Regions from separate parts of the Halomonas sp. ND22Bw genome, predicted to be linked through region 2. Evidence: predicted binding sites of a transcription regulator. Region 2 holds the regulator's gene; the other holds the start of a gene.
What was found. The regulator FliA, encoded in region 2, starts transcription of late flagellar genes. The targets are predictions, from matches to a motif close to CTAAAGTTNNNNNNNNNNCNGCCGATA.

Region 1 (14,359 bases), 290 kb from region 2:
CGGCCGGCCGGTGAGGAAACCCTGGATCAGGGTGACGTGATAGGCGGCGAGCGCCTCGAGCTGAGCCTCGGTCTCCACGCCCTCGGCCACCACCCGCAGGCCGAGCTCCCGGGCCAGCCCGGTCACCGCGGCGAGGATGGCGCCGCTGCCCCGGGACTCCCCTAGGCCGCGAATGAAGCTGCGATCGATCTTCAGCGTCGTCACCGGCAGCTCCTGCAGATAGCTCAGCGAGGAGTAGCCGGTACCGAAGTCGTCGATGGCGATGTGGCAGCCCAGGTCACGCAGGGCCGCCAGGGTGGCCACGGCCTGCTGGTGCTGGTCGATCAGGGTGCTCTCGGTCAGCTCGAAGCCGATCTGGCCCGGCGGCAGGCCATGCGCCTCGTAGAGCCGGCGCACCTCATCGACCAGGTCGGCCTGCCAGAACTGGCGCGCCGACAGGTTGATCGCCACCCGCGGCGGCGTCAGGCCGTCCTCGCGCCAGGCCTGCAGCTGGCCGGCCACCAGCTGCATCAGCCGTCGCCCCAGCGGCAGGATCAGCCCGGAGCGCTCGGCCAGCGGTATGAAGTCCCCCGGCGACACCTCCCCCAGCCCCGGCGCACGCCAGCGCAGCAGCGCCTCGGCGCCCTTGACCTCGCCGCTGTCGCGGTCGATCAGCGGCTGATAATGGACATCGAGCCCCTCGCCGGTCTCGGCGGTGTTGCGCAGCGCCGTCTCCAGCGCCAGGTGCTGGTGATCCTCGACATGCATCTCGGCGCGATAGAGCCGGTAGGTGTTGCGCCCTTCCTCCTTGGCGCGGTACATGGCCGCATCGGCTCGCTTCACCAGCCGCTCGGGCGTGTCGCCGTCGTCGGGGTAGAGGCTGATGCCCAGGCTGCAGCCGACCCGGAAGCGCTGCATGCCCAGCTCGAAGGGCGCGCTGGTCGCCTCGATCAACCGCCGCGCCACCCGGGTCACCTCGTCGACTTCCTTCACGTCGGGCAGCAACACGATGAACTCGTCGCCGCCCAGCCGCGCCAGGGTGTCGTCCTCGCGCAGGTGGTGCTGCAGGCGCTCGGTGAGCCGCACCAGCAGCTCGTCGCCCACGGCATGCCCCAGCGAATCGTTGACCTGCTTGAAGTGGTCCAGGTCGAGGAACAGCACCGCCAGGCGCCGCCCCTGTCGATGGGCGTGGCGGATCGCCAGCGCCAGACGATCGTCGAGCAGGCGCCGATTGGGCAGGCCGGTGAGCGGATCGTAGTAGGCCAGGTGGCGCACCCGCTCCTCGTTCTCGCGGATATGGGTGATGTCGGTGAACAGCGCCGCGTAGTGGGTGACCTCGCCCCGCTCATCGCGGATCGCCGAGATCGTCAGCAGCTCCAGGTAGAGCTCGCCGCTCTTGCGCCGATTCCAGATCTCGCCGCGCCAGAAGCCGCCCTGCTGCAGCGTGTTCCACATGTCCCGGTAGAAGACCGCGTCGTGGCGCCCGGAGGACAGCACCGCCGGCGTGCGGCCGACCACTTCCTCCAGGGAGTAGCCGGTCATGTGGGTGAAGGCCGGATTGACGAAGCGGATGCGCGTCTGCGGGTCGGTGATGATGATGCCCTCCAGCGAGGCATCGATGACCCGCTCGGCCAGCTGCAGGCTCTCACGCGACTCGGCCAGCGCCCGGTCACGCGCCTCGAGCGCCTCGCGCAGATCCTGAAGGTAGCCGTGCTCGACCCCGGAGAGCAGGTCCTGGAAGCCCAGCAGGCCGCTCACGCCGCCCGCCTCATCGACCACCGCCAGGTGACGCACGCCCTCGCCGACCAGCGCATCGCGGGCGCGGATCAGCGGCTCATCGGCGCCGATGGTCAGCAGCGGACGGCTGGCCAGCTCGCCGACGCTCATCGAGCCCGGATGACGGGCGACGAAGCGCACCAGGTCGCGCTCGGTGAGGATGCCCAGCGAGCGCGCGTCGTCCTCCACCACGGCGGCCTCGGCGCCGGCGTCGCGCATCCAGCGCGCCGCCTCGGCCAGGCCGAGGGCGCTCGGCAGCACCACCGGCGAGCGGCGCATCGCGCCCTTGACCTCGCGCAACCGCAGATAGGGCTCGAGCCCCTGGTTCAGCGCCACGTCGCTCTGGGACACCATGCCCAACGGGCGCTCGTCGTCATCCACCACCAGCAGGTGGCGATAGCCCAGCTGAGCGAAACGCGCGGCGACCTCGCCCACCGACACCCCACGGCCGATGGTGACCACCGGTCGGCTCATCACCTCGCCGACCGGGCGACGCAACGACTCGGGGTCGGCGAAGTCGAGGGCCAGGCTGTCGCGCTCGGTCCAGATGCCGAGGGTTCGGCCTTCCTCGACCACCAGGATCGCGCTGCAGCGACGCTGACTCATGCGCGAGGCGGCCTCGCACAGCGGCGTGTCCGGCCCGCAGCTGAGCAGGCCGGTATACATGATCCGTTCGACGGAGAGGGCGTGGGTGTTGAGCAGCTGATACGAGTCCATTCGCTTACCGCATCGAGAGAGAACCTCTCAACCTAGCGCAGCGTTTCGTCTGGACGACAGTCAAGCCCGGCGCGTCCTTGACGACGATCAACAAACAGGCTGTTGCCCGGCTGGCGCTTGGCCTCGGCCTTCAGTTCGGCCAGCACGTTGCCGATGTCCATGGCGGTTCTCTCTGCCCCGGGCGCGACGGCGTGATAGGCCAGCGACAGTGACATCAGCGGCACGAACCGTGCCCGCCCCTCACGGTCGTGGCCGTCGAAACCGCCGGCCTCGCGGTGCTCGAGCGAATAGAACTGCGGCACGAAGTGGGCGAAACGCGCCAGTATCGCCTCACAGCGCGACTTCGCCGTCGCCTCGCCCAGCACCAGCATGAAGTCGTCGCCGCCCACATGGCCGACGAAGCCATCGTCGCCAGATTCCTCCTGCAGCATGCGAGCCAGGGCCAGGATGACCTGGTCGCCGCGGGCATAGCCGTAGACGTCGTTGTAGGCCTTGAAGGCGTCGAGATCCGCATAGACGGCGACGAAGGCCTCTCCGTGGGCCAGGCGCGCAGCCAGCGTATCGTGGATCGCCTCGTTGCCGGGCAGCCCGGTGAGAGGGTTGGCCTGGCGCGCCACGCGCACCTGGAGGGCGGTGATCTCGCGCAGCAGGTCGACGATCTGCCCCAGGCCGCGATAGCGGCCGTCATCGTCGACCACCACGAAGTCGTCGCGACTGCCCTTGGCCGATTCGGTGACGCGCCGGCTCAGGGCCTCCAGCGGCATCGAGGCCTCGGCCACCAGCATGCGGCGATCCATCAGCTCGTCGATGGCCCGCCGGGCATGCAGCGAGTGGCTGAAGGGGTTGGCGAACACGCCCAGGAACTCGTGCTGGCGCACCACGCCCACCGGCCGGTCACCATCGTCGAGCACCGCCAGGCAGCGCAGCTCCGGGTCATGACGGAAGCGTTCCACCACCTCGGGCACCCGGGTGCCCTGACGCACCGGCGCCAGATGCCGGCACAGCATGGCGGCGGTGGTGCCGAAGGAACCGGAGACCTCACGTCGCGCCGGCAGTGAAGGCTCGAGCCGGGTCGGCGGCTTCGCCGACGGACGGGCGAAGTGATAGCCCTGCATCAGCGTGCAGTTCATCTCCCACAGGCAGCGCTGCTCGCCCTCGGTCTCGATGCCCTCGGCGATGACCTGGCAACCGAGGCTCCGCGACACCTCGAGCAGCGAGGTCAGGAACTGGCGCTTGCCCGGATCGTGATCGATGCCCTGGGCGAAGTGGCGATCGATCTTGACGAAGTCGGGGCGCAGCTCCGCCCAGTGACGCAGACTCGAATAGCCGGCGCCCAGGTCGTCCAGCGCCACCTGGAAGCCCATGCGACGGTAATGGTCGACGGCCTGACGCATCAGCGCATAGTCGTGGATCGGCAGGTGCTCGGTCAGCTCGATCACCACCCGCTCCGGCGACAGCCCCACGCCGTCCAGGTAGGCACGGGTCAGGCCCTCGCGGAAGTCGCGCTCGAGCAGCGAAGCCGGCATGACGTTGAGAAACAGCCGTCCGGGCAGCCCGCATCGCGCTAAGGCCTCGATGGCCCGGCGGCGGCAAAGCAGATCCAGCTCCAGCAGGCGTCCTGTCTCCCGAGCGCAGTCGAACAGCGCCACCGGCGAGTGCAGCGGCGATCCCGCGGGGCCGCGTGCCAGCGCCTCGTAGCCGAAGATCCCCTGGCAGCCGGCATCGACGATGGGCTGGAACAGCGGCGTGATCGCGCCCTCGTCGAGTATCCGCGCCAGCTCGTCGACCTGTTCGGCCGTCACCCGGTGTTCTGACACCGCCGCTGAAACGTCGTGGTCATCCTGCATGCAATGCCCCTCAGGCCGGCATGGCCTCCAGTGCGCGAGGGTCGGACGAGGCCGGCTCCATCGCGTCGTCCTCGGGCGTCGGCGCCTCCGCCGTCGCCAGGGTGAAGCCTGCCGTGAAGCCCCGCATGCGTTCGGCCTCTTCCTCCAGGGTCGCGGCGGTCCGCTCGGCGCGCTCGACCATGTCGCGGTTGCGCTGGGTCACGCTGCCCATCTGGTGCATGGCCTGATTGACCTGCTCGAGGCCGTGGCGCTGTTCGTCTGAGGCGTGGGCGATCTGGTCGACCCGTTCACTGACCCCCTGGATGGCGGCGACGATGCCGGTCATGTCCTCGCCGGCCCGGCGCGACAGGCCGTTGCCGCGCTCCACGCTGCTGCGCGAGGCTTCGATCAGATCGCGAATCTCGCGGGCGGCGCCCGCCGAGCGCGAGGCCAGCGAGCGCACCTCGCCGGCCACCACGGCGAAGCCGCGGCCATGTTCGCCGGCTCGCGCCGCCTCCACCGAGGCGTTGAGCGCCAGCAGATTGGTCTGGAAGGCGATGTCGTCGATCATGCCGACGATCTCGCCGATCCGCTGCGAGCGGGCATGGATGTCATCCATGGTGGCGACGAAATCGGCCACCACCTCGCCGCCCTGGCGGGCCTTGCCGCTGGCCTGCTCGGCCAGCCGGTTGGCCTCGCCCACATGGGTGGCGTTGTCGGCTACCGAGGCGGTCATCTCGTCCAGGCTGACGGTGGTCTGCTCCAGGGCAGCGGCCTGCTGCCGCGTCCGCGAGGCCAGCTCCTGGTTGCCTTCGCTCATGTCGCCGGCACCGTCCAGCACCCGGTCGCTGCCGTGGCGCACCCGTGCCACGGTGGTGGCGAGCGCCCGGCGCATGCCGTCGAGCTCGCGATACAGCTGGCCGATCTCGTTGTCGCTGCGCGCCTCCAACGGGGTGGCCAGGTCGCCGTCGGCGATGCGCCGGAAATGCGCGATCATCCGCGACAGCGGCCGCAGCACGTTGGCCCGCACGCCCCAGATCACCACCAGCACGATGGCCAGGGCGCCGCCCAACGCCGCCAGCAGCGCCAGGTTCAGCCAGCCGGCCACCGCCGAGAAGCGCTCGGCCAGGCCGTCCCCACGCTCGACGGCACCGGCGAAGAAGGCATCGGCGCCGTCCATGAAGGCCTGGCTCATGTCGCTGACCCGGGACTGGCCGGAATCGTAGCCGCCCGCGTCCCCCTCCTGCAGCAGCATGAGCTGCAGCGAGAACCCGGTACTGAACAGCGACTGGAAGCGTGAGGCCAGCGCCTCGCGAGCTTCCTGCTGCGACTCGGCCACTGGCAGCGCCTGGAAGCGCTCGAAGGCCGCCTTGGCCTGATCCATGTGGCGCTCGGCCTGTTCGAGGATGGGCCCCGGGCGGTCGAAGGAAGGCACCCGCAACAGGTGAGCGGCGCGATCCATCGCCACCTGGGCGCGCAGGGTGGCGATGTAGGCACGGTTCAGTGCCCGGGACTGGGCGACCTGGACGTCGCGCAGCGTGTCGAAGGCACTGCGGCCGTGGTGGTTGGCGTAGAGGCCGAGGGCTCCGGTACCGAGGATGATCGCGGTGAAGGCGATCAGCACCAGGAACCAGCTGAACCGGATGGTCATTCGATCGAGGAGGCGCATCGGAAAACCTGTCGCTGATGAAGGGGCGGGCACCGGGCCCGCAGGAAGGCATGCCCGGCGTTATATCAGCGATTTATTACATTAAGATTTCGTCGACTTCTTCCATGAATGGCAGCGAAACAAAAGGCATCTCACGCCATCGCTGCCATTCAAGATATTTCGCCCGCAGCCGATAACTCGCTCCGTGTCCAACCCTCATGCTCAACGAGAGACCCTTATCGAGAAGGAGCGTCTTCCATGTCAGATGCCGTTAACGAGATCAGCGCGAGTCGCACGACCCAGACCACCGACGGCAGCACGCCGCGCCGCCGAGTGGAGCAGGTCCTGGCCGGCTGGCTGCCGCCCGAGGAAACCGCCGCCACAGGATCGGCGAACCAGGGCGAGCTGGTCGCACCGGTGCAGCGGATCAATGAGGTGATGCGCCCCTACGGGGTGGAATTCGAACTCAGCGAGACCACCTCGCGAGTGGTCACCCGCCTGGTGGACCGGGACACTCGCGAACTGATTCGCCAGATCCCCGCCGAGGAGGTGATGCGCGTCGCCGAGCATCTGGAGGAACTTCAGGGCAGGCTGATCGATCTGGAGGCCTGATCGAGCGCGATCAGACCTGCATGTTCATGATGTCCTTGTAGGCCGTCACCAGGCGGTTGCGGACCTGGAGCCCCATTTCCGAGGCGACGCTGGCCTTCTGCATGTCGACCATGACGTCGTTGAGCTCGACGCCCGGCTCGCCGGCCTGGAAGGCCTTGGCCGAGTCGGCCGCCTGGAGCTTGAGCTCGTTGATGCGCTGAATCGAGGACTGAAGCTCGCCGGCGAAGCCGCCGTTGCCCACGGCGGTGTCGAGCTGCTGCCCCTTGGCGGCCTCACCGCCGGCCTGGGTGGCCAGCGACTGCATCTGGGCGAGCGCCGAGGCGAGAGCGGGTGAACTCATCGGGAACCCCTGTGATGGACATGGTGATCGATGGAAGCCAAGGCTAGCAGCGCGCCCTTGGCCACCATGCCGGCAATTGACGCGCAAAACTCGGGTTTTTCATACCTTTGGCGTGACACCCCCTGCGGATAATGGCCGTCATCACAGTTCCGCCCCGGACGGGCGGCGAATCGCGACGGACGGGAACGCAGTCGATGCCTTCATCTAGAGCCCAGGGTCCAGGCGTCATCTCCGACGGGAGGCCCGCATGAGCAGTGGCGCCTCCGCCACCGGCGGCCAACAGGCCCAGACCTCTCCCTTCGCGCAGCTGTCCCGGCAGCTGCGCGGCAGCCCCCTGATCGCCCTGCTGATCGTCGGCGCGGCCGTGGTCGCCATCGCGGTGGCGCTGCTGCTGTGGGCGCGTAGCCCCGACTATCGGGTGCTGTTCAGCAACCTCAGCGAAGCCGACGGCGGCAGCATCATCAGCGAGCTCGACAGCCGCGGCATCCCCTACGAGTTCAGCGCCGGCGGCCAGGCGCTGATGGTGCCGGGCGACCAGGTCCACAGCCTGCGCCTGCAGCTGGCCGAACAGGGCCTGCCGCGCGGCGGCAACGTCGGCCTCGAGCTGATGGAGAACCAGGCCTTCGGCATCAGCCAGTTCGCCGAGCAGGTCAACTACCAGCGCGGCCTCGAGGGCGAGCTCGCCCGCTCCATGGAATCGCTCGGCCCGGTGGCCGGCGCGCGGGTACACCTGGCGCTGGCCAAGGACTCGGTCTTCGTGCGCCAGCGCGAGCCGGCCAAGGCCTCGGTGGTGCTCAACCTGCAGCCCGGCCGTACCCTCGGCGAGGGCCAGGTGGCTTCCATCGTGCATCTGGTCGCCAGCAGCGTGCCCGACCTGGCCGCCGATGCGGTCACGGTGGTCGACCAGAGCGGCCGGCTGCTCTCCACGCCCGATGGCGGCGGCTCGGGGCTCGACGGCACCCAGCTCGACTACGTCGCCGAAGTGGAACGCGCCTACCAGCGCCGCATCGAGACCATCCTGGCGCCGATCCTCGGCCGCGGTAACGTCAAGGCCCAGGTCACCGCCCAGGTCGACTTCTCCCGACGCGAGGAGACCTCCGAACGCTACGGCCCCAACCAGCCGCCCAACGAGGCCGCGGTGCGCAGCCGCCAGACCAGCCTCAACGTCAACGGCAACGGCGATCTGGCCCAGGGCATTCCCGGTGCGCTCAGCAACACGCCCCCCGGCGCGGCCCCCTCCCCGATCGATGCCCAGGGCGAGGACGCCGAGCAGGACCAGGCAAACGACGAAGAGGACGGCACGACGACCGAGCAGCGCCTGAGTCGTGATGACGTCATCAACTATGAGGTCGATCGCCAGGTCTCCCACGTCCAGCATCGCCGCGGCGGGGTCGAACGCCTCTCCGCCGCCGTGGTGGTCAACTATCGCGAACGCCTCGACGAGGACACCGGCGAACTCGTTCCCGCGCCGCTCGACGAGCAGGAGATGGCGCAGATCGAGCGCCTGGTACGCCAGGCCATGGGCTACTCCGACGCCCGCGGCGACCAGGTCGCGGTGGTCAACAGCGCCTTCGCCGCCGGGGACGACGCGGCCAGCGAGCCGGCCTGGTGGCAGCGCAGCGACGTCCAGCAGCTGGCCTTCGCCCTGGGCCGCTACCTGCTGGTGGGCATCGCCCTACTGCTGCTCTATCTGCTGATCCTGCGGCCCTTCATCCGCCGTTACACCGAACAGCCCGCCCCGGCCAGCCTGCCGCCATCGCCCGGCTTCCAGGCCCGCGTGGGCGGCGACGAGGACGACGAGCACGACCGCGCGGCCGACGAGGATCACGACGATGAAGCGGCGAACGAAGAGAGCCCGGCCTCGCGGCGTCGCAAGCGTCGCGCCACGACCTACGAAGCCAACCTCAATGATCTGCGCGAGATGGCCCAGGAGGACCCGAGCATGGTGGCCATGATCGTTCGCGGCTGGATGAACAAACATGACGAGTAATGCGATGACCGGCCTGCGCCGCAGCGCCATCCTGCTGCTGGCCCTCGACGAGGACAGCGCCGCCGAGGTCTTCAAGCACATGTCCAACAAGGAGGTGCAGGCGCTGAGCATGGAGATGGCCACCATGAGCCAGGTCTCCCACGAGGAAATGCGTCAGGTGCTGCAGGACTTCAGCAACGAGACCGAGGAATTCATCGCGCTGAACCTCAACTCCAGCGACCACATCCGCTCGGTGCTGACCAAGGCGCTGGGCAGCGAACGCGCCTCGAGCCTGATCGAGGACGTCATGGAGAGCGCCGGCAACAACTCCGGCATCGACGCGCTCAACCTGATGGAAGCCTCGATGGTGGCCGAGCTGATCCGCGACGAGCACCCGCAGATCATCGCCACGATCCTGATCCACCTGGAGCGGCACCAGGCCTCGGACGTGCTGGAAGCGTTCGACGACAAGCTGCGCAACGACGTGGTGCTGCGCATCGCCACCTTCAGCGGCGTGCAGCCGGCGGCGCTGCAGGAGCTCACCGAGGTACTCACCGGCATGCTCGACGGCCAGAACCTCAAGCGCAGCAAGATGGGCGGTGCCCGCACCGCGGCCGAGATCCTCAACCTGATGAACAGCAACCAGGAAGAGGCCGCCATCGAGACCGTTCGCTCGCACAGCGAGGACCTGGCGCAGAAGATCATCGACGAGATGTTCCTGTTCGAGAACATGGTCGACCTCGACGACCGCAGCATCCAGATGGTGCTCAAGGAGATCGATACCAACTCGCTGGTGGTCGCGCTCAAGGGCTCGCCCGAGACGCTCATGGACAAGTTCCTGCGCAACATGTCCCAGCGCGCCGCCGACCTGCTGCGCGAGGACATGGAGGGCCGCGGGCCGATCCGCGTTTCCCAGGTGGAGGCCGAGCAGAAGGCCATCCTCCAGGTGGTGCGCCGCCTGGCCGACTCCGGCGAGATCGTGCTGAGCGGCGGAGACGACACCTATGTCTGAGGCCGGCTGGAACGACGAGACGCCCTGGCGCCGCTGGCGCATGGGCGAGCTGCGTCAGCCCGAGCCGAAGGCGGCCTCGACGCCGGACCCCAGGGCCGCCGCCCGACAGGCCCGCGAGGCGGAGGCCCGTCGCCAGCAGCAGGCCCTCGAGCAGCTGCGCGAACAGGCCCGGCAGGAAGCCCGCGAGGAAGGCCTGCGCGAGGGACGCGAGGCCGGCCACGCCGAAGGACTGGCCCAGGGCCTCGAGGAAGGCCGCCGGCAGGCCCGCGAGGAGCTGGAGCAGCGCCTCGAGGAGTCGCTCGCGCCGCTGCTGCCGCTGGCCCGCCACTTCGAGGAAGCCCTGGCCGATCTGGACGAGGCCCTGTCCGAAGACCTGGTCGACCTGGCCCTGACCACCGGCCGCCAGCTCGCCGGCGACGCCCTCGAGGCGCGCCCCGAGCAGGTGCTGACGCTGATCCGCGAACTGCTCCACAGCGAGCCGCCGCTGATCGGCCAGCAACGCCTGTGGCTGCATCCCCGCGACCTCGAGCTGGTCACGCAACACCTGGGCGAGGAGCTGGAGGCCGCCGGCTGGCGACTCCAGCCCGACGACCAGCTCAGCCGCGGCGGCTGCCGGGTGACCAGCCAGCGCGGCGAGCTGGACGCCACCTGGGAGACCCGCTGGCAGGCGATCCAGGATCAGCTGCGCCGGCGCCTCCCACCGAACGACAACGACGACGAGGAATGACCCGACCGCGATGACCGACGCCGCATCCACCAACCGCCACCAGGCCAGCTGGCAGCGCGCCCTTCAGGGCGTGCGCCGGCGCATCGAGCCGCTGCCGACCAGCCGCGCCAGCGGTCGGGTGGTGCGGGCCACCGGCCTGGTGATCGAGGTGGTGGGCCTGCAGGTGGCGCTGGGCAACGCCTGTCGCATCGAGCTGCCCGACGCCCGGGGGCGGCTCGGCCGTCACTACGCCGAGGCCGAGGTGGTGGGATTCGACGGCGAGCGGCTGTACCTGATGCCGCTGGCCGAGATCAGCGGCCTGCGCCCCGGCGCCCGCGTCTTCCCGCTGGGCGACGGCAGCGACGGCGCCGCCCGCCGCTTTCCGCTCGGCGAATCGCTGCTGGGCCGGGTCGTGGACGGCAACGGCGCGCCGCTGGACGACCAGGCCCCGCTGGACGAGGCGCCCCGGGCGCCGCTGGCTACCCCGCCGCTCAACCCGCTGTCGCGGGCGCCCATCGACACCCAGATCGACGTCGGCATCCGCGCCATCAACGCCCTGCTCAGCGTCGGCCGCGGCCAGCGCATGGGCCTGTTCGCCGGCTCCGGCGTCGGCAAGTCGGTGCTGCTCGGCATGATGGCCCGCTACACCCGGGCCGACGTGATCGTGGTGGGGCTGATCGGCGAGCGCGGCCGCGAGGTCCAGGACTTCATCGACAACATCCTCGGCCCGGAAGGCCGCCGGCGCGCCGTGGTGGTGGCGGCCCCGGCCGACACCTCACCGCTGCAGCGCCTGCAGGGCGCGGCCTACGCCACCCGCCTGGCCGAGGGCTTCCGCGATCAGGGCAAGAACGTGCTGCTGATCATGGACTCGCTGACCCGCTACGCCATGGCCCAGCGCGAGATCGCCCTGGCCATCGGCGAGCCGCCCGCCACCAAGGGCTATCCGCCCTCGGTGTTCGCCAAGCTGCCGAGCCTGGTGGAACGCGCCGGCAACGCCGAGCGCGGCGGCGGCTCGATCACCGCCTTCTACACGGTGCTGACCGAGGGCGACGACCAGCAGGATCCGATCGCCGACTCGGCCCGCGCCATCCTCGACGGCCACGTGGTGCTGTCGCGCACCCTGGCCGAGGCCGGCCACTATCCGGCCATCGATATCGAGGCCTCGATCAGCCGCGCGATGACCGCCATCGTCGACGCGCCGCAGCTCGAGCAGGCACGCCGCTTCAAGAGCCTGTTCGCGCGCTATCAGCGCAATCGCGACCTGATCAGCGTCGGCGCCTACCATCCGGGCCACGACCCGCAGCTGGACGAGGCGGTGAATCGCTATCCTGCCCTGGAGGGCTTCCTGCAACAGGGCATCGGGGAGTGCGCCGACCTCGATGCCTCGCGTCAGGCACTGCTCGGCGCCCTGGGAGGCAGGCCATGAGCCGCACCGCACTCGACAACCTCACCGAGCTGGCCCGAGAGGCCCGCGACCAGGCCGGCCAGAAGCTCGCCGGCGACCGTCGCAGCGCCGACCAGATCATCGCCCAGCTGGAATCTCTGCAGCGCTACCGAGCGGAGTACGCCGCTCGCCTCCAGACGGCCCTGCGTGACGGCATCGATCCGGCCAGCATGCACAACTATCAGCGCTTCCTGGCCTCGCTGGACGACGCCCTCGCCCGCGCCCGCCAGGCCCTGGTCGAACAGCAGCGCCGCGTCGAGCGCAGCCAGCGCCACTGGCAGCAGGAACAGCGCCGCCTGAGCGCCTACGACACCCTCGCCGAGCGGCGAGCCGATGCCGTGCGCAAGGCCGAACAGCGGCGCGAACAGCGCGCCACCGACGAACTGGTGACCCAGCGCTGGCTGCGCCGGGACAGCGTACCGAGCGGCTACTAGGCGGCCGTCAAGGAGAACCTCATGGACATTCAGCAGTTGCTCACCGCCACCTCGGGCCAGACCGCGAAGGGCAGCGCCTCGGGCCATGCCGCCGGCCTGACCGGCGGCGACTTCGCCAAGGCGCTGGCCTCGCTGTCACCCCAGGCCGGCACCCAACCCGCTCCGGCCAGCGGCGCGGAGTCGTCACCGCTGGCCGCTCGACTGCCGCGGGAGACGGCCTCTGCCGACGGCGTGATCCTGCCCGAACGCCTCCAGCATCTGCTGGCTTCCGCCGCCGAGGGTGACGACGTCAAAAAGGAACTGGAAACGCTGCTGGTCTCGGCAGGAGATGGCGTAGAGACCTCGGCGCCGCTGCGTCAGGCCCTGGCCTCGCTCGCCAATGACGACGGTCTTCCCGAGAAACTGCAGACCCTGCTGGCCTCCGTGGCCGACGGCCAGGACCCCGCCATCGCGCTGCAGGAATGGAAGGCCGCCGCGGACGCATCCGAGGAGACCGTGCCCCCCGAGCTCGCCGCCGCCCTGCAGACGCTGATGACCCAGCTCACCCCGGGACAGAGCGCGGGCCAGGCCCGGGCGACGCCCGCCACGACTCCCCAGGCCCCGGCCAACGGTGCCCCGTCGCCTCTGCCCGGCCTCGCGGCGCCATCGACCAACCCCCTGCTCGAGGCCACCCAGCCCCGTGCCGACGCCGCCCCCAACGCGGCGACCTCGGCCGCACTGGCCGCCGCCGAGGCGGTACGCCAGGCCGCCGGTGGCGCGCCGGCCACCCCCGCCACCACCTCGTCGCAGGCCATGATCGAGGCCCTGGCCGCCCGCCAGCAGAGCCCGGGTGGTAACGCTCAGGAGGCACCGCTGCTGGCGGGCGGTTCCGCTCCCGGTGGCCAAGGCACCCTGCCGCTGACGCCCTCGACGAGTCCCGGCAGTCTCGCCGCCACGGCCCAGCAGGCCAGCCTGAGCGCGCCGGTCGGCAGCCAGTCCTGGCCCCGCCAGCTCGGTCAGCAGCTGCTCCAGTTCGCCCGTCAGGGCGGCGAGCAGCGCATCGAGATGAGGCTGCACCCGGCCGAGCTGGGCCCGCTGTCGGTGACGCTCAAGGTCGGCGATCAGGGCGCCCAGGCGCACTTCCTGTCGGCCCACGGCCAGGTGCGCCATGCCCTCGAGCAGGCGATTCCGCAGCTGCGTGAGGCGCTGGCCGAACAGGGCATCTCCCTGGGCGAGACCTCGGTGGGCGAGCAGCGCCAGGGCGGCACCGAAGGAGAAGGTCGCCGATTCGCCGACGCGGCCGCCGGCACGAGCGGAGGCGAGGGCGACTCATCCGCAGAGACCGTCACCCCCGCGGCGGTGCCCGGCAGCATGATCCTGGACGGCCGCGTCGATCTCTACGCCTGATCGGGCAGGTCGCAAAATCCGGAGATGGCCCCGTTCATCGGGCCTGTTCGATTCATCGTGCCGCCCTCGCGGGCGGCATAATTCCCCGCTATCGGCAGAATATTCAGCATAGGAACGGTAATGGCGACATCCAGCGGAGGTTCCCGGAAACTGCTGTGGCTACTGGTGGTGCTGGTGGTGATCGCCTCCTCGGCGGCGGCCACGGCCCTGTTCATGGTCATGAGCGGCGACGGGGACGACGGCAAGGCCATGGCTCAGGAGCCCGAGACCATCGAGCACAAGGCCCCGATCTTCGTGGAGATCGAACCCTTCACCGTCAACCTGGCCGACGACGACTACGGGTCACGGCTGCTCTACGCCGGCATCTCGCTCAAGGTTGCCGACGAGCAGAGCCAGGCGCTGCTGACCGAACACATGCCCGAGGTGCGCAGCCGCCTGCTGATGCTGCTCTCCGGCAAGCAGGCCGCCGACCTCGCCTCGCAGGAAGACAAGCGGCGCCTCGCCGAGCAG
Region 2 (14,359 bases):
CACCGCCACGTGCTGGGCCGGCGAGACGCCGTCGGCGGTGACGAAGTAGTCCGGCAGGTCACTCTCCACGGCCTCGGGGGCGACGACATGGCGATAGGCGGCCAGCTCGAAGGAGACCACCTCGATCTGCTCCTTGGTCTTGCGCCCGGCGCGAATGACGTTGCGAAAGTAGCGATGCGAGAAGGACGGCTCGATGCCGTTGGAGGCGTTGTTGCCCAGCGACAGCGAGATGGTGCCGGTGGGCGCGATGGAGCTGTGATGGGTGAAGCGCGCGCCGTGCTCGGCGAGTTCGGCCACCAGCTCGGGTTCGACCTCGGCGACCTTCTGCATGTAGCGGCTGTAGCGGGCGTGCAGGATTCGCCCCGGCACCCGGTCGCCGGCCTGATAGCCGTCCTGGACCAGCTCCGGGCGCTCGCGCAGCATGCGCGGCGTCAGCTCGAACGACTCGGCCAGCACCGGCGCCATGCCCTTCTCCTTGGCCAGCGCCAGGGCCTGCTTCCAGCCCTCGACCGCCAGCACCCGGCTGACTTCCTCGGTAAAGGCCAGCGACTCCGGCGAGCCGTAGGGCAGCTTGAGCATGGTCAGCGCCGAGCCCAGCCCCAAAAAGCCCATGCCGTGGCGGCGCTTGGCCTCGATCTCGCGGCGCTGGCCGTCGAGCGGCAGGCCGCTGATCTCCACCACGTTATCGAGCATGCGGGTGAAGATCGCAACCACCCGGCGGTAGCGCTCCCAGTCGAAGCGCGGCGCCTCGCCGAAGGGCTCGAGCACGAAGCGCGTGAGGTTGATCGAGCCCAGCAGGCAGGCGCCCTCGGGCGGCAGCGGCTGCTCGCCGCAGGGGTTGGTGGCGCGAATCTCCTCGCAGAACCAGTTGTTGTTCATGCGGTTGACCTGGTCGATCAGGATGAAGCCCGGCTCGGCGAAGTCGTAGGTGGAGCGCATGATGGTGTCCCACAGCCCGCGGGCGCGGACCGTCTCGACCACACGGCAGGCCACCCGGCCCTGGTCATCGAGGGTGTAGCCCTCCTCGACCACCGGCCAGTCGCGGTAGATCAGTTCGCTGTCGTCGACGTCGTCCTTCTCGGCGGGATGCAGCGGGAACGCCAGCGGCCAGTCGGCGTCGGCGCGAACCGCCTCCATGAACTCGTCGGTGATCAGCAGGCTGAGGTTGAACTGGCGTAGCCGGCCGGCCTCGCGCTTGGCCTCGATGAAGCTCTGCACGTCCGGATGGCCGACGTCGAAGGTCCCCATCTGGGCGCCGCGGCGCCCGCCCGCCGAAGCCACGGTGAAGCACATCCTGTCGTAGATATCCATGAACGCCAGCGGGCCGTTGGTGCCGGCCCCGGCGCCGAACACGAAGGCGCCGCGGGGACGCAGGGTCGAAAAGTCATAGCCGATGCCGCAGCCCGCCTTGAGGGTCATGCCGGCTTCCACCACGCCCTCGAGGATGTCACGCATCGAATCGTGGAGGGTGCGCGAGACCGTGCAGTTGATCAGGCTGACCGCCGGCTTGACGGCCTCCGCCCCGGCGTTGGCGACGATGCGCCCGGCCGGGATGGCGCCGTTGTCCAGCGCCCAGCGGAACTGGGGCAGCCAGGCCTCGGCGTCGTCCTCCACCGCGGCCAGCGCCCGGGCCACCCGCTCCCGGGTGGCGGCGGGGTCGGCGTCCACCGGCCGGCCGTGACGGTCCTTGAGGCGATACTTGCTGTCCCAGATATCGAGCGAAGGCGCCTGCAGCGGCACCTCGTCGACGCTGGGCGCATCCTTGGCAGTGGTGGTGCGCATCGATTCTCTCTCATGTGCGGTGAAAACGGCAGCGGTCGCGCACGACCGCCTGTCGCGGAGCATCCCGGCGGCGGAGGTCGCATGGCACGGGCCCGCTCCCGACGGCGCGATGTCTGACTACCATATATAGACGAAAATCACTCTCAGCACACATGATATGGATCATCCGCCCGAGCCGCGGACGAAAGAAAGCGCCCGACCGTGAAGGTCGGGCGCCAGGCTTGGCATCAGGCAACACGCGTCAGAAGCCGCCGCCGGCACCTGAACCGGTACCACCGGCTCCGCCACCTCCTCCAGCGTTGCCACCGTTACCACCGGCTCCGGAACCACCGCCGCCGCCGGAACCGCCGCCGCCGCCGGAACCACCACCGCCGCCGCCGGAACCACCACCGCCGCCGCCGGAACCACCACCGCCGCCGCCGGAACCACCACCGCCGCCGCCGGAACCACCACCGCCGCCATTACCGCCGCCGTCACCCCCGCCACCATTACCGCCATCGCCGCCGCCATCGTCACCATTCGTTGGTGTGGTGGGTGCGCTAGTGGGCGTGGTGGGCACGGTCGGCGCGGGAATGACCTCCTCGCTCGGCACGACGGCGATCAGAGGCAGGAAAGTGCCGTCACATCCGTCCAGCAGTCCCCCGCCGCAGCCGCCACCGCCGCCACCGGCGGCCGGTGCCGGCAGGTCCTCGAGCAACGCGTCGATCTCGGCGTCGGTCAGCGATGCCGACCCGGTCAGTCGGTCGTTCGCGACCCTCGCCATCTCGTCTTCCGAGAGCGTACCGCCCCCGGGCCCGCCGATTTCCGACTGCGCCTGTACGCCAGCGGCTGACAGACAGCCCACGGCGACGACCAGGGCAGCCAACTTGAACCCTTGCATCTCGCCCTCCCCCGCCGCCGGCCCTCGCCGTCGACGCGACATAACGCCATACAACATTTTGTTACATGCACGCTAAGCATCGTCACAGAACGCAGGCTTCACCATCGGAAGGGCCGCTGATTATCGCGACGAGGGAATCAGGCATACGACTGCCTGGCAGACGGCAGGAAACTCGTACCGGGATGACAGGGCGATCGCGCTCCCCTGGGACCACGCCTAGACGGTCCGGGAGTAGCGCGCCTTGTCGCCGTCCAGGTAGGCATCGAAGACCATAGCCAGGTTGCGCAACATCAGACGGCCGGCCGGGCGCACCTCGAGGCAGCGCTCGCCCAGCGTGATCAGGCCATCGTCGCGCATCGGCGCCAGGGCCTTCAGGGCATCGGCGAAGTGGCCGGCGAAGTCGATGCCGTGACGCGCCTCGATGGCATCGACGTCCACCCGGCCGTGGCACATCAGGGCGTGGATGACGTCGCGGCGCAGGCGATCCTCGTCGTCGAGCCGGTAGCCGCGCAGCACCGGCAGCCGCCCGGCCTCGACCCGCTCGCGATAGGCGGCGATCTCCTTGACGTTCTGGCTGTAGCCGTCGCCGACCTTGCCGATGGCGCTGACGCCAAGCCCGATCAGATCGCAGTCGGCGTGGGTGGAGTAGCCCTGGAAGTTGCGCTGCAGGGTACCTTCGCGCTGGGCCCGGACCAGTTCGTCGTCGGGCAGCGCGAAGTGGTCCATGCCGATGTAGACGTAGCCGGCGTCGGTCAGGCGATGGATGGTCAGCTCCAGCAGCTCGAGCTTGCGCTCGGGCGGCGGCATGTCCTCGTCGCGGATCAGCCGCTGGGCCTTGAAGCGCTCGGGCAGATGGGCATAGCTGTAGGTGGCGATGCGATCCGGCCGCAGGGCGACGATCTTGTCCAGGGTGGCCGCGAAGCTGGCCACGGTCTGGCGTGGCAGGCCGTAGATCAGATCGACGCTCACCGAGTGGAAGCCGGCGTCCCGGGCGGCCGTCATCAAGGCGGCCACCTCGGCCTCGCCCTGGACGCGGTTGACCGCCGCCTGCACCTCGGGGTCGAAGTCCTGAACGCCGAAGCTCAGGCGATTGAAGCCCAGCGCACGCAGCTCATGCAGCTGCGACGGGGTGACGGTACGCGGGTCGACCTCCAGGGAAAACTCCCGGGCCTCGGGGGGCGCGAAGCGAAAGCCCGCCGCCAGGGCCTCCATCAGCTCACCGAGCTGGGCAGTGTTCAGATAGGTCGGCGTGCCGCCACCCAGGTGCAGCTGGGCAAGCGTGCGCTCACTATCGAAGAGTTCGGCCTGGAGGCCGATCTCGCGCTTCAGCAGGGCGAGATACTCGGCCGCCCGCTCGCGGCGATGGGTGACGATCTTGTGGCAGGCGCAGTAGTAGCAGAGGCTTTCGCAGAAGGGGACGTGCACGTAGGCCGACAGCGGCTTGGGCGCGGCGACGCGATGGCTCTGGGCGGCCTGGGCCCGATAATCGTCTTCGGCGAAGGCGGCCTGGAACTGCGGCGCCGTCGGATAGGAGGTATAGCGCGGCCCGGGGCGGTCGTACTTCTCGACGAGGGGGCGGATGAACGGCTGTGGCTGGGGCATGATCGGACCTCCGGATACGCTGGCGGCGGCCCGGGCCATCGCCGCCTGAGCGCATTATGCCAGCCCTTTCCACGCCCGTTGGCCTCGTCCCACCCGAAGTTGATGCCGATCAAGTCGGTTCCGGCAGGGCTGCCGACTGCGTCGATGGACCTCCCCGGCTCGCCGTCACGAGCATGGTAGAATCGAGAAGATGCCTCGCCGCGCCTGGAGAACGGAATGCGCCTGACCCACTTCACCGACTACTCCCTGCGCGTGCTGATCTACCTGGCCGTGAAGGGCAACGAACACTCACAGGGACATCCAGAGGCGCGCGCCACCATCGCCGAGATCGCCGAGCGCTTCGCCATCTCGCGCAACCATCTGATGAAGGTGGTGCAGGAGCTCAATCGGCTCGGCTACCTGACCGCCACCCGCGGCAAGCACGGCGGCCTGCGGCTGAAGCGGGCGCCCGCCGAGATCTCGCTGGGCGGGCTGGTGCGCGACACCGAGCCCGACCTCGGCCTGGTGGAATGCTTCCGCGACGACAACGCCTGCACCATCACCCCCGCCTGCCGGCTGAAGCCGATCCTCGGCGAGGCCCTGGCGGCCTTCCTGTCGGTGCTCGACCGCTACACCCTCGCCGACCTGCTGGGCCAGCAGCGCGCCGAGCTGATCCAGCTGCTGAATATCGAGGACGCCTCACAGGCCTCGTAAGGCCGACAGCTTCGACACCGCGTGCTAGTCTCCCGACGCCACGGTCATGGATGCCCGCATGTTCTCCTCACGCCCCTTCCTCTCTTGCCTGATGCCTCTCTCGCTAAGCGCGCTGATGGGCATGACCCTCGCCGCCCCGGCGCTGGCCGGCAGCTACAACGTCGACGACGCCCGGGCCCACGGCGACTGGCACTCGCTGGAGCTGCGGCTGGGCGACGAACGCCACGTGCGCGCCATCGAGCAGCACAGCTACAGCGACAGCGTGTTCAGCGTCAACGCCACGCCGGGCGCCTGCGATCACCCCTGGCTCGAGCTGCGCGTCGAACTCGGCGAAGTCCAGGCCGAGACCGGCACCGTCAACCGGGTGCCGGCAGACCTGCTGATCGATCAGGGCTGGGTCCACCAGAGCCGGGCCGAATTCATCACCGAGCGCGGCAACAGCGGCTTCTATGCGCGCCTGGTGCTGCCCGACACCGACGAGGTGCTCGACGAGATGCGCGGCGGCGAGACGCTGCGCCTGCGCCTCCATCGCGCCGAGGACGACCACTGGTTCCTGGTCTTCAGCCTGAACGGCGCCGACGCCGCGCTGGCCCGCATGGAGACGCTCTGCCGCGCAGGCTGAGCCCTCGCCGTTCTTCTCCCGCCCAACGCAGGACGCCCCCGCCGCAAGGCGGCGAGGGCGTCGAGCATGAACCGCGGGGCGATCAGCTGCGGATCAGGTGATCGAAGGCGCCCAAGGCGGCCTTGGAGCCCTCGCCCATGGCGATGACGATCTGCTTGTAGGGCACGGTGGTGACGTCGCCGGCGGCGAAGATGCCGGGCACCGAGGTCATGCCGCGCTCGTCGACCACGATCTCGCCGCGCTCGGAGAGTTCGATGGGCGAGTCCTTCAGCCACTCGGTGTTGGGCACCAGGCCGATCTGCACGAAGACGCCCTCGAGGGCCAGCTCGCGCAGCTCCCCGGAGGCGCGCTCCTCGTAGGTCAGGCCGGTGACGCGGTTGCCGTCGCCGTTGACCTCGGTGGTGCGCGCGCCCTTGATCACTTCGACGTTGGGCAGGCTGGCGAGCTTCTTCTGCAGCACCTCGTCGGCGCGCAGTTCGTCCATGAACTCGATCAGCGTGACCTCGCCGACGATGCCGGCCAGGTCGATGGCCGCCTCGACGCCGGAGTTGCCGCCGCCGATCACCGCCACGCGCTTGCCCTTGAACAGCGGGCCGTCGCAGTGCGGGCAGTAGGCCACGCCCTTGTTGCGGTACTCGGCCTCGCCCGGCACGTTCATCTCGCGCCAGCGGGCGCCGGTGGCCAGCACCAGGGTCTTGCTCCGGAGGCTGGCGCCGGAGGCGAAGCGCACCTCGTGCTCGCCGCCCGGCTCGCCCGGGACCAGCTCGACGGCGCGCTGCAGGTTCATGATGTCGACGTCGTATTCCTTGACGTGCTCCTCCAGCGCCGCGGCCAGCTTGGGGCCCTCGGTGTGCGGCACCGAGATCAGGTTCTCGATCGACAGGGTGTCCAGCACCTGGCCGCCGAAGCGCTCGGCGGCCACGCCGGTGCGAATGCCCTTGCGCGCCGCATAGACGGCCGCCGCGGCGCCGGCCGGCCCGCCGCCGATCATCAGCGTATCGAAGGCGGGCTTCTCGCTGAGCTTGGCGGCCTCGCGCTCGACGGCGCCGGTGTCGACCTTGGCCAGGATCTTCTCGAGGCTCATGCGGCCCTGGTCGAAGGTCTCGCCGTTGACGAACACGCTCGGCACCGACATCACCTCGCGGGCCTCGACCTCGTCCTGGAACAGGGCGCCGTCGATGGCGTCGTGGGAGATGCGCGGGTTGAGGATCGCCATCAGGTTCAGCGCCTGGACCACGTCCGGGCAGTTCTGGCACGACAGCGAGAAGTAGGTCTCGAAGTGCAGGTCGGCGTCGAGGGAGCGGATCTGCTCGATGACCTCGTCGCTGGCCTTGGGCGGATGGCCGCCCACCTGCAGCAGGGCCAGCACCAGGGAGGTGAACTCGTGGCCCATGGGGATGCCGGCGAACACCACACCGGTGGGCTCGCCGTCGCGGTGCAGGGCGAAGGACGGCACGCGCCGGTCGCTGCCCTCGGTGGACAGGGTGATCTTGTCGGAAAGGCCCGCGATCTGCTCGAGAAGAGCGTGCAGTTCCTTGGACTTGTCGCCGTCATCCAGGGTGGCGACCAGCTCAAAGGGTTGCGTGACCTTGCCAAGGTAGGCTTTCAGCTGTTGCTTCAGAGAGTCGTCCAACATAACGGCGGCAATCCTTGATGATATGTGACTCGCAGACACGACTTCCCCGTGCGGGTCGCGAAGCCTCGCGCCCGGGAGCGTGTCAGGAAAAACCGGAATCGGGCCCCGCCGGGACGTGGTCCCGATCTCGCTTGCGCGACTGGTTGGGCGATCGAGGCGCAGCGCCTCGGCGGGGTAACGGGGAGCGGGAGAATCCCGCAGGTCAGCGATCCAATAAAGGATGCACGGATCGGCAGTCCGTTTAGATCTTGCCGACCAGGTCCAGGGACGGCGCCAGGGTCTCTTCGCCTTCTTCCCACTTGGCCGGGCAGACCTCGTTGGGGTTGGCGCGGACGTACTGGGCGGCCTTGACCTTGCGCAGCAGCTCTTCGGCGTTACGGCCGATGTTGCCGGCGTTCAGCTCGATGATCTGGATCTTGCCGTCCGGATCGACGACGAAGGTGCCACGATCGGCGATGCCGGCTTCCTCGATCAGTACCTCGAAGTTGCGCGACACGACGTGGGTCGGGTCGGCCAGCATCGGGTACTGGAGCTTGCCGATGGTCTCGGAGCTGTCGTGCCAGGCCTTGTGGGTGAAGTGGGTGTCGGTGGACACGCCGTAGATCTCGACGCCCAGCGCCTTGAAGGCCTCGTAGTTGTCCTGCAGGTCACCCAGCTCGGTCGGGCAGACGAAGGTGAAGTCGGCCGGATAGAAGAAGAAGATGCTCCACTGGCCCTTCAGGCTCTCTTCGCTGACCTCGACGAAATCGCCGTTGTGATAGGCGGTGGCGTTGAACGGTTTGACTTCGGTGTTGAGCAGGGACATCGCGTCGCTCCTGTTTGAGTGCGTGTGTGGGGAAGACGCGAACAGAATACCCAGCCCCCTCTCATTGGTTAAATTGAATAGGGTGATGCTGACGATAGCCAAGAGCTAATCGGTGCCCCGGCGCCTTCAGGCGCCGGGCTCGGGCTCCTGCCACACCAGCTCGACACGGCGATTGGCGGCGCGCCCCGCGGCATCGTCGTTGGCGGCCAGGGGCCGGGTGTCGGCGTAGCCGATGGCCCGCAGGCTGTCCCGCGGCACGCCTTCCTCGGCCAGCGCGCGCACCACGGCGCTGGCGCGCCCGGTGGACAGCTCCCAGTTGGAGGGGAAGCGCGAGGTGGCGATCGGCAGGCTGTCGGTGTGGCCCTCCACCGAGATCTCGCCGCCGAGGTCGACCAGCCGCTCGGCGAGGTGCGACAGCACCTGCCGGCCGCCCTCGGTCACCCGGGCGCGGCCGCTGTCGAACAGCAACCGGTCCTCGATGCGCAGGGTCAGCCCCTGGTGGGTACGCTCGACGCTGACGCCGTCCATGCCGAGCCCCTGGAAGCGCGGCTGCAGCCCGGCATGGCGCGGCTGGAGCCCTTCGCCCACCGCCAGCGCGGCCCGCATGGCCGGCGCGGCGATTTCATTGCCCTCGCTTTCCCCCTCCCCCGTGGCCAGGCTGCTCATGGAGAGCAGCAGCACGAACAGGGTGATCAGCAGGGTCAGGACGTCGAGATAGCTCATCAGCCAGCTCTCGCCCTCCTCGCCGCCCTGCCCGGGCGGTGCCAGCGCCTGGCGGGTATCGCGGTCAAGCACGCTGCCCGGCCTCCTCGCCGCTGGGAACGCTGCCCTTCGCCGGGTCGCGGATCTCGTCGTGATAGTTGGCGACGAAGGAGTTGAGCGTCTCCTCGATGAACGACGGCAGGCGCCGCTTGGTGATCAGCGAGATGCCCTCGAGCACCATGTTCATGGCGATCAGGCGCTCCTCGGTGCGCCGCTCGAGCTTCACCGCGATGGGCTTGAACACCAGGTTGGCCAGCAGGATGCCGTAGAAGGTGGTGAGCAGCGCTACCGCCATGCGTGGGCCGATGACGTTCAGGTCGCCGGCCTCCATCACCTCGAGCATGTTCACCAGTCCCACCAGGGTGCCGATCATGCCGAAGGCCGGGGCATAGGTGGCCATGGTGCGAAAGATCTGCGCCTCGGCGTGCTCGCGGGCCTTGAGCCGGGCGATGCGCCAGCGCAGCAGGTCGAAGATCTCCTCCTCCTTGGTGTTGGCGATGACCAGCTGGATGCCGGTGCGCAGGAAGGGATTGCGGGCCTGCTCCAGGGCCGACTCCACGGCCCGCACGTCGCCCTTGAACCACAGCCGCGACATGTCCACCAGCTCCTTGATGTCGTCACGGATGTAGGTGTTCTCGCGGCGAAAGACGATGCCCACCAGGCGCACCACCCGCACCACCTCCTTGAGCGGATAGCTGATGAAGGTCGCGGCCAGAGTACCGGCCAGCACGATGGCCAGACCCGGCAGATTGACGAAGCTCTGCGGCGACTCGGCGGTGAACAGCAGGACGCTCGCCAGCATCACGATGCTGGCCAGGATCCCGATCAGGGTGGACGGGTTCATGGGGGACTCCCTGTCGCGTTTCGACGATTAAGTGGATGACGTTCGTGACCCGAGATATGGGCCGATGAGCGCCGGGGACAGGCCGATGCGAGGGTTTTTTGCCATGGGTGAGGCGACCCTCGTCGAACGGGCTGGCCACGGATGGCCAGCACCGGGCCTGCAAGCGGAGCAGGATGCGAGAGCGCCGCTGGGCAAAAGTAGCGCCCAGGGAAGGGTTCACAGCGCCCTCGCAGCAGTCTGGCGCCGGGAAAGCTCATTTCCTCCGAGCCCTGTCGCCATCCGATGGATGGTTATCGGCCTCGACCGGCCAGGCTTGATGCGGTTAGTTGTCACGCAGCTTTCCGCGCAGTCGCCCCACGGCCTGGCTGTGCAGCTGACAGACCCGGGACTCGGTGACGCCGAGCACGGCGCCAATCTCCTTGAGATTGAGCTCTTCCTGGTAGTAGAGCGCCATCAGCAGCTTCTCGCGCTCCGGCAGCGCCTCGATCGCCTCCACCAGCTGGGTCCGCTGCTGGTGGTCGATCAGCCGGGCGAAGGGCGTCTCGGCGACGCCGTCCTCCAGCAGCCGGCCCTCGCCGCCCTCGGCCATCAGCTCCTCGAAGGGCAGCAGCTGGCCGCTGTTGGTATCGCTGAGCAGCCGTCGATAGCTCTCGAGGTCCATGTCCAGGGCCGCGGCGATCTCGGTCTCCTCGGCCGGGCGCCCCAGCTCCTGCTCGAGCCGGCGGGCGGCCTCGTCGGCGGCCCGGGCGTTACGCCGCACGCTGCGCGGCAGCCAGTCGCGGCTGCGCAGCTCGTCGAGCATGGCGCCGCGGATGCGCTGGCTGGCGAAGGTGGCGAAGCTCGCGCCCTGGGTCGAATCGAAACGCCCCAGCGCCTCCAGCAGGCCCACGGTGCCGGCCTGGATCAGGTCGTCCAGCTCGATGCTCGCCGGCAGACGCACCTGCAGCGCCAGCGCCTGACGGCGCACCAGCGGCAGGTAATCATCCAGCAGCGCGTCCTGTTCGATCTTGCCTTGTGCTGTGTACATGGCTCAGCCTCGCCTCTCTGCTCTCACGGGCCTTGGGCCTTACTGAAAGTTCACGATCACCTGCAGCCCCTCGACCGCCAGCGGGGCCTGCCCCGGCAGCGGCGAGAAGCGAAAACTCAGCGGCTCGCCGGCGGGCAGTCCCGCCAGGGCCGTGCTGCGCCCGCGAGGGCCCGGCAGCGTCACGCAGCCGGCCGGATGGCAGAGCCGCGCGTGCCCGCCCTGGCCGGGCGGCGTGCGGAAGCGCCAGCGCACCTCGCGGATGCGACCCTCGGTGCCGGCGGGCGGGGTCAGCGCCTCGCTGGCGGTCTCCCGACCGACGATCGCGGCACGCACCGAGGGCGCCTCGGCCACCCAGCTGCCGGCGGCGTGGGCCGTCGGGACGAGACCGGCGAGGGCGGCTAGGGCGGCGAGCGCCCCGAGCATCAGGCGGCGCCTCATGCCAGCACCAGCAGGTCGATGCCGAAGTATTGCCCGGCGGCCTGGCGCAGGTTGTCGAGCAGCCCGCGGCGCGGCATCCCCGGCGGATGCACGGCGATCAGGCGCCGCGGCCCGCCGCCTTCCGCCAGCCGGCCGAGCACGCCCAGCGCGCGGCGAAAGGCCTCGCCGTCGGCGCCCACCCACAGCGCCCAGCGCGGCTGCTCTTGCGCCAGCACGGCCAGATGCGGGCTCGAGATGGCCACGGGTACCACCTTCCAGCGCCGCGGGTCGCCGACCCAGCGCCGGCCTCGCTCGGCCCAGTGGTCGAGCAGCGCGGTCACCCGCTCGGCCTGTTCCGGCGCGGTGCTCGGCAGCCCCACCACCACCAGGGTGGTCGGCGGGGCCTCGGCCGGCGATGTCTCGACGCCTGCCGCCTCGCGCCGCGATGCCGCCGTGACCGATGTCACGGCGGGCGCCGGCTCGGGCACAAGGTCGCTTCCGGCCTCGGCGGCCGGGCGCTCGAGACTGGCCGCCCAGGCGCGCAGCCCCGCGGCCTGATCGCCGGCCATCACCGCAGCCCCTCCAGGCCGGCGGCGCCGACGTGGCGAATGGCATCGCGTGCCGTCAGCAGCTGCAGCAGCGCCTCCAGCAGGGCGCCCTCGCGGCGACGGCGACGGCCGCCCAGCAGCGCCAGCAGATCGCCGCGCAGCTCCTCCGCCTCGTCATCGGAGGACTGGTCGAGATGGCCCGCCGCGGCGGCCAGCCCGGCGGCCAGCAGCTGGCGCAGCTCACGGTCGGTCTCCGCCGGCAGCAGCGACGGCAGGCGCTCCCAGGCGCGACGCGCCTGGCGCGGCAGGGCCTCGCCGTGGAGTTGGCCGATCAGCAGCGGCAGCACGTCGGCGCCGGCCGGCAGTGGGGTCAGCCACTGGCGCCGCGCCAGCACGCGGCCGCTCTCCGGGTCCACCAGGCTGGCGAACCAGGCGGTCATGGCACAGGAGGCCACAGGCCCGCGGCGACCGCCGGGGCCGGCCTCCACCGCCAGGCGCGCGAAGCGCACGCGCACGGTCTGGCCGCGGAAGCGCGCATCCCGGGTCTCGGCGGCCTCGGCCAGCGGCTCGAGGCTCGACAGCGAGCGGCGCTCGCCGTCGTGGACGACGCGCTGGGCGGGGCGCACCTGGCACAGCCAGGGGGCGCGGGTCTCGTCCAGCCACAGCCAGGTGTCGGCGTCGGGCAGGCCGGGCAGCAGATGCACGGCCACGCCTTGCCGCTCCCGGGCCTGATCGAGCCGCGCCGGCCAGCCCGCGGGCTGGCGATGCTGCAGGTCGGGCAGCACCACCCAGCCGCCGCGGTCGTCGATGCCCAGGTCGGGCATCGCCCAGTCGGCGCCGGGCAGCGAGCGGCGCGCCGCCCACAGCATGCCGGCCCGCTGCGGCGGCGCGTCCAGCAGGCGCGAGAGGTGATCCTCCTGCAGGCAGGCGGGCAGCGCACTCAGGTCCCAGGCGGCCTCGAGGGTGGCGAAGCCGGTCAGCCGGCGACGCAACGTGGCGAGCAGGGCGCCGAGGCGGCGGCCCTGGCCGAGCAGCGCGTCGGCGTCGGGGCGAGCGCTCTTCACGCTCGCCGCGGGTAGGTCATCGCCGGGGCGCGCCGCCGCCAGGGCGGCCTCGACCAGCGGCGCGGCCTCGGCGGGCGCCAGGTCCTCCGGCACCCGCTGGCCGGTGGAGACATAGCGCAGCCGCAGGCCGTGGCGAATCAGGGTGTCCAGGGCCGGGCCCAGCTGGCCGGCCTCGTCCTGCTTGGTCAGCAGGCAGTCGTCGAGGGCCACGCCCGCGGCCCGCGCGGCCTGACGATAGTGAGTGACCACCTCCTCCAGCGTGCCCGGCTGGCTGGCGGCGTTGAGCACCAGCAGCATGCGCACCCGCTCGGCGCCGCCCTGCAGCTGGGAGGCCTGGGCGATGATGCGGCGGTCGCGCTGGCTCATGCCCACGGTGTCGATGATGATCCAGCGCCGGCCGGCGAGCTCGGCCAGCAGCTCGTCCATGGACTGCTCGGGCGACAGCGCATGCAGCGGCACCCCGAGCAGCTCGGCGTAGATGCGCAGCTGCTCGTGGGCGCCGACGCGGAAGCCGTCGGTGGTGACCAGGGCGACATGCTCGGCGCCGTGGCGCTGCACGCAGCGTGCGGCCAGCTTGGCGGTGGTGGTGGTCTTGCCGACCCCGGTGGGGCCGACCAGCGCCAGGATGCCGGGCGTGTCGAGGAAGGTCTCGGGGTCGATGCCCACCGGCAGGCGACCGGCCAGGCGGCGGCTCAGCCAGGCCTGGGCCGCGGCGGGCTCGGCCTCGGCGCCGGCCAGCTCGGCCGGCAGGCCCTGCAGCAGCTCGTCGATCACCACGCGGCCGAAGCCGGCATCGCGCAGGGTCTCGGCCAGCGTCTCGCGACCCGCGGACGACGATGTCGTCGGGGCGGCGGGCGACGCGGCCCCCCGGGCCAGCAGCGCGCGCATGTCCTGCATCTCGCGCAGCAGCCGCTCGCTCATGGCCTCCAGGCCGCCGCTGTCGGGCGCCGCGGATGTGGGAGCCGGCTCGCTCGGCGGCCGGGAGGCGGGCTCGGCGGGCGACGGCGCGGTGGATTCAGGAAGCGAGGAAGCCACCATGGTCTCGGCCGCCTCGTCGGCCATGGCCAGGATCTCGACGCCCGTCTCGGTGGGTCGGTTGGCCAGGATCAGGGCCTCGTCGCCCAGCGCGCTGCGCACCTTGCGCATCGCCTCGCGGCTGGTTTCGCCGACGAATCGCATGACGCTCATGTCGCTCACTGTCCTCCGATCAGGGTGGTGACCTTCAGGGTCCGGTCATCGGGAATCTCGGCCTGGGACATCACCACCAGATGATTCAGGCGGCGGCGCAGGAAGCGCGCCAGCACCGGGCGCAGCGAGTGCTGCACCACCAGCACCGGCGGCTCGCCGCTGGCCTCGTGGCGGCTCAGGGCCTGCTCGGCCTGGTCCATCAACGTCTGGGCCAGGCCCGGCTCCAGGGCACCGCTGCCGTTCATGGCCTGGTGCAGCACCTGCTCGAGCTGGCCGTCCAGCCCCAGGACGTTGAGGGTCTCGTGGCCGGCGAACCACTGCTGGGTGATGGCGCGCCCCAGCGCCACGCGGACCACGGCGGTGAGTTCACCCGGATCCTGCTGCTGGGGCGCGTGCTCGGCCAGGGCGTCGAGGATGGTGCGCATGTCGCGGATCGAGACGTCCTCGTCGAGCAGGTGCTGGAGGATCCGCTGCAGCACGGTGAGCGAG

Region 1: a site for FliA is predicted at 6,116-6,142, ahead of CVH10_RS06740 (flagellar protein FlaG). Genes of this name have one in related genera too.

The regions. Positions count from the first base shown of each region.
Region 1 is NZ_PXWD01000003.1:349,376-363,734, reverse strand. It holds gene CVH10_RS06755 (EAL domain-containing protein) at 1-2,472, opposite strand, end outside; gene CVH10_RS06750 (bifunctional diguanylate cyclase/phosphodiesterase) at 2,505-4,319, opposite strand; gene CVH10_RS06745 (methyl-accepting chemotaxis protein) at 4,330-5,949, opposite strand; gene CVH10_RS06740 (flagellar protein FlaG) at 6,205-6,558, shown strand; gene fliE (flagellar hook-basal body complex protein FliE) at 6,569-6,898, opposite strand; gene fliF (flagellar basal-body MS-ring/collar protein FliF) at 7,146-8,888, shown strand; gene fliG (flagellar motor switch protein FliG) at 8,878-9,879, shown strand; gene fliH (flagellar assembly protein FliH) at 9,872-10,606, shown strand; gene fliI (flagellar protein export ATPase FliI) at 10,617-12,011, shown strand; gene fliJ (flagellar export protein FliJ) at 12,008-12,463, shown strand; gene CVH10_RS06705 (flagellar hook-length control protein FliK) at 12,485-13,849, shown strand; gene fliL (flagellar basal body-associated protein FliL) at 13,970-14,359, shown strand, end outside.
Region 2 is NZ_PXWD01000003.1:59,627-73,985, forward strand. It holds gene CVH10_RS05370 (adenosylcobalamin-dependent ribonucleoside-diphosphate reductase) at 1-1,782, opposite strand, end outside; gene CVH10_RS26525 (hypothetical protein) at 2,024-2,545, opposite strand; gene hemN (oxygen-independent coproporphyrinogen III oxidase) at 2,879-4,264, opposite strand; gene CVH10_RS05385 (Rrf2 family transcriptional regulator) at 4,481-4,957, shown strand; gene CVH10_RS05390 (hypothetical protein) at 5,016-5,579, shown strand; gene ahpF (alkyl hydroperoxide reductase subunit F) at 5,662-7,215, opposite strand; gene ahpC (alkyl hydroperoxide reductase subunit C) at 7,457-8,020, opposite strand; gene CVH10_RS05405 (OmpA family protein) at 8,147-8,815, opposite strand; gene CVH10_RS05410 (motility protein A) at 8,808-9,626, opposite strand; gene CVH10_RS05415 (RNA polymerase sigma factor FliA) at 9,949-10,653, opposite strand; gene CVH10_RS25585 (flagellar protein FlhE) at 10,693-11,091, opposite strand; gene CVH10_RS25590 (hypothetical protein) at 11,088-11,639, opposite strand; gene flhF (flagellar biosynthesis protein FlhF) at 11,639-13,870, opposite strand; gene flhA (flagellar biosynthesis protein FlhA) at 13,876-14,359, opposite strand, start outside.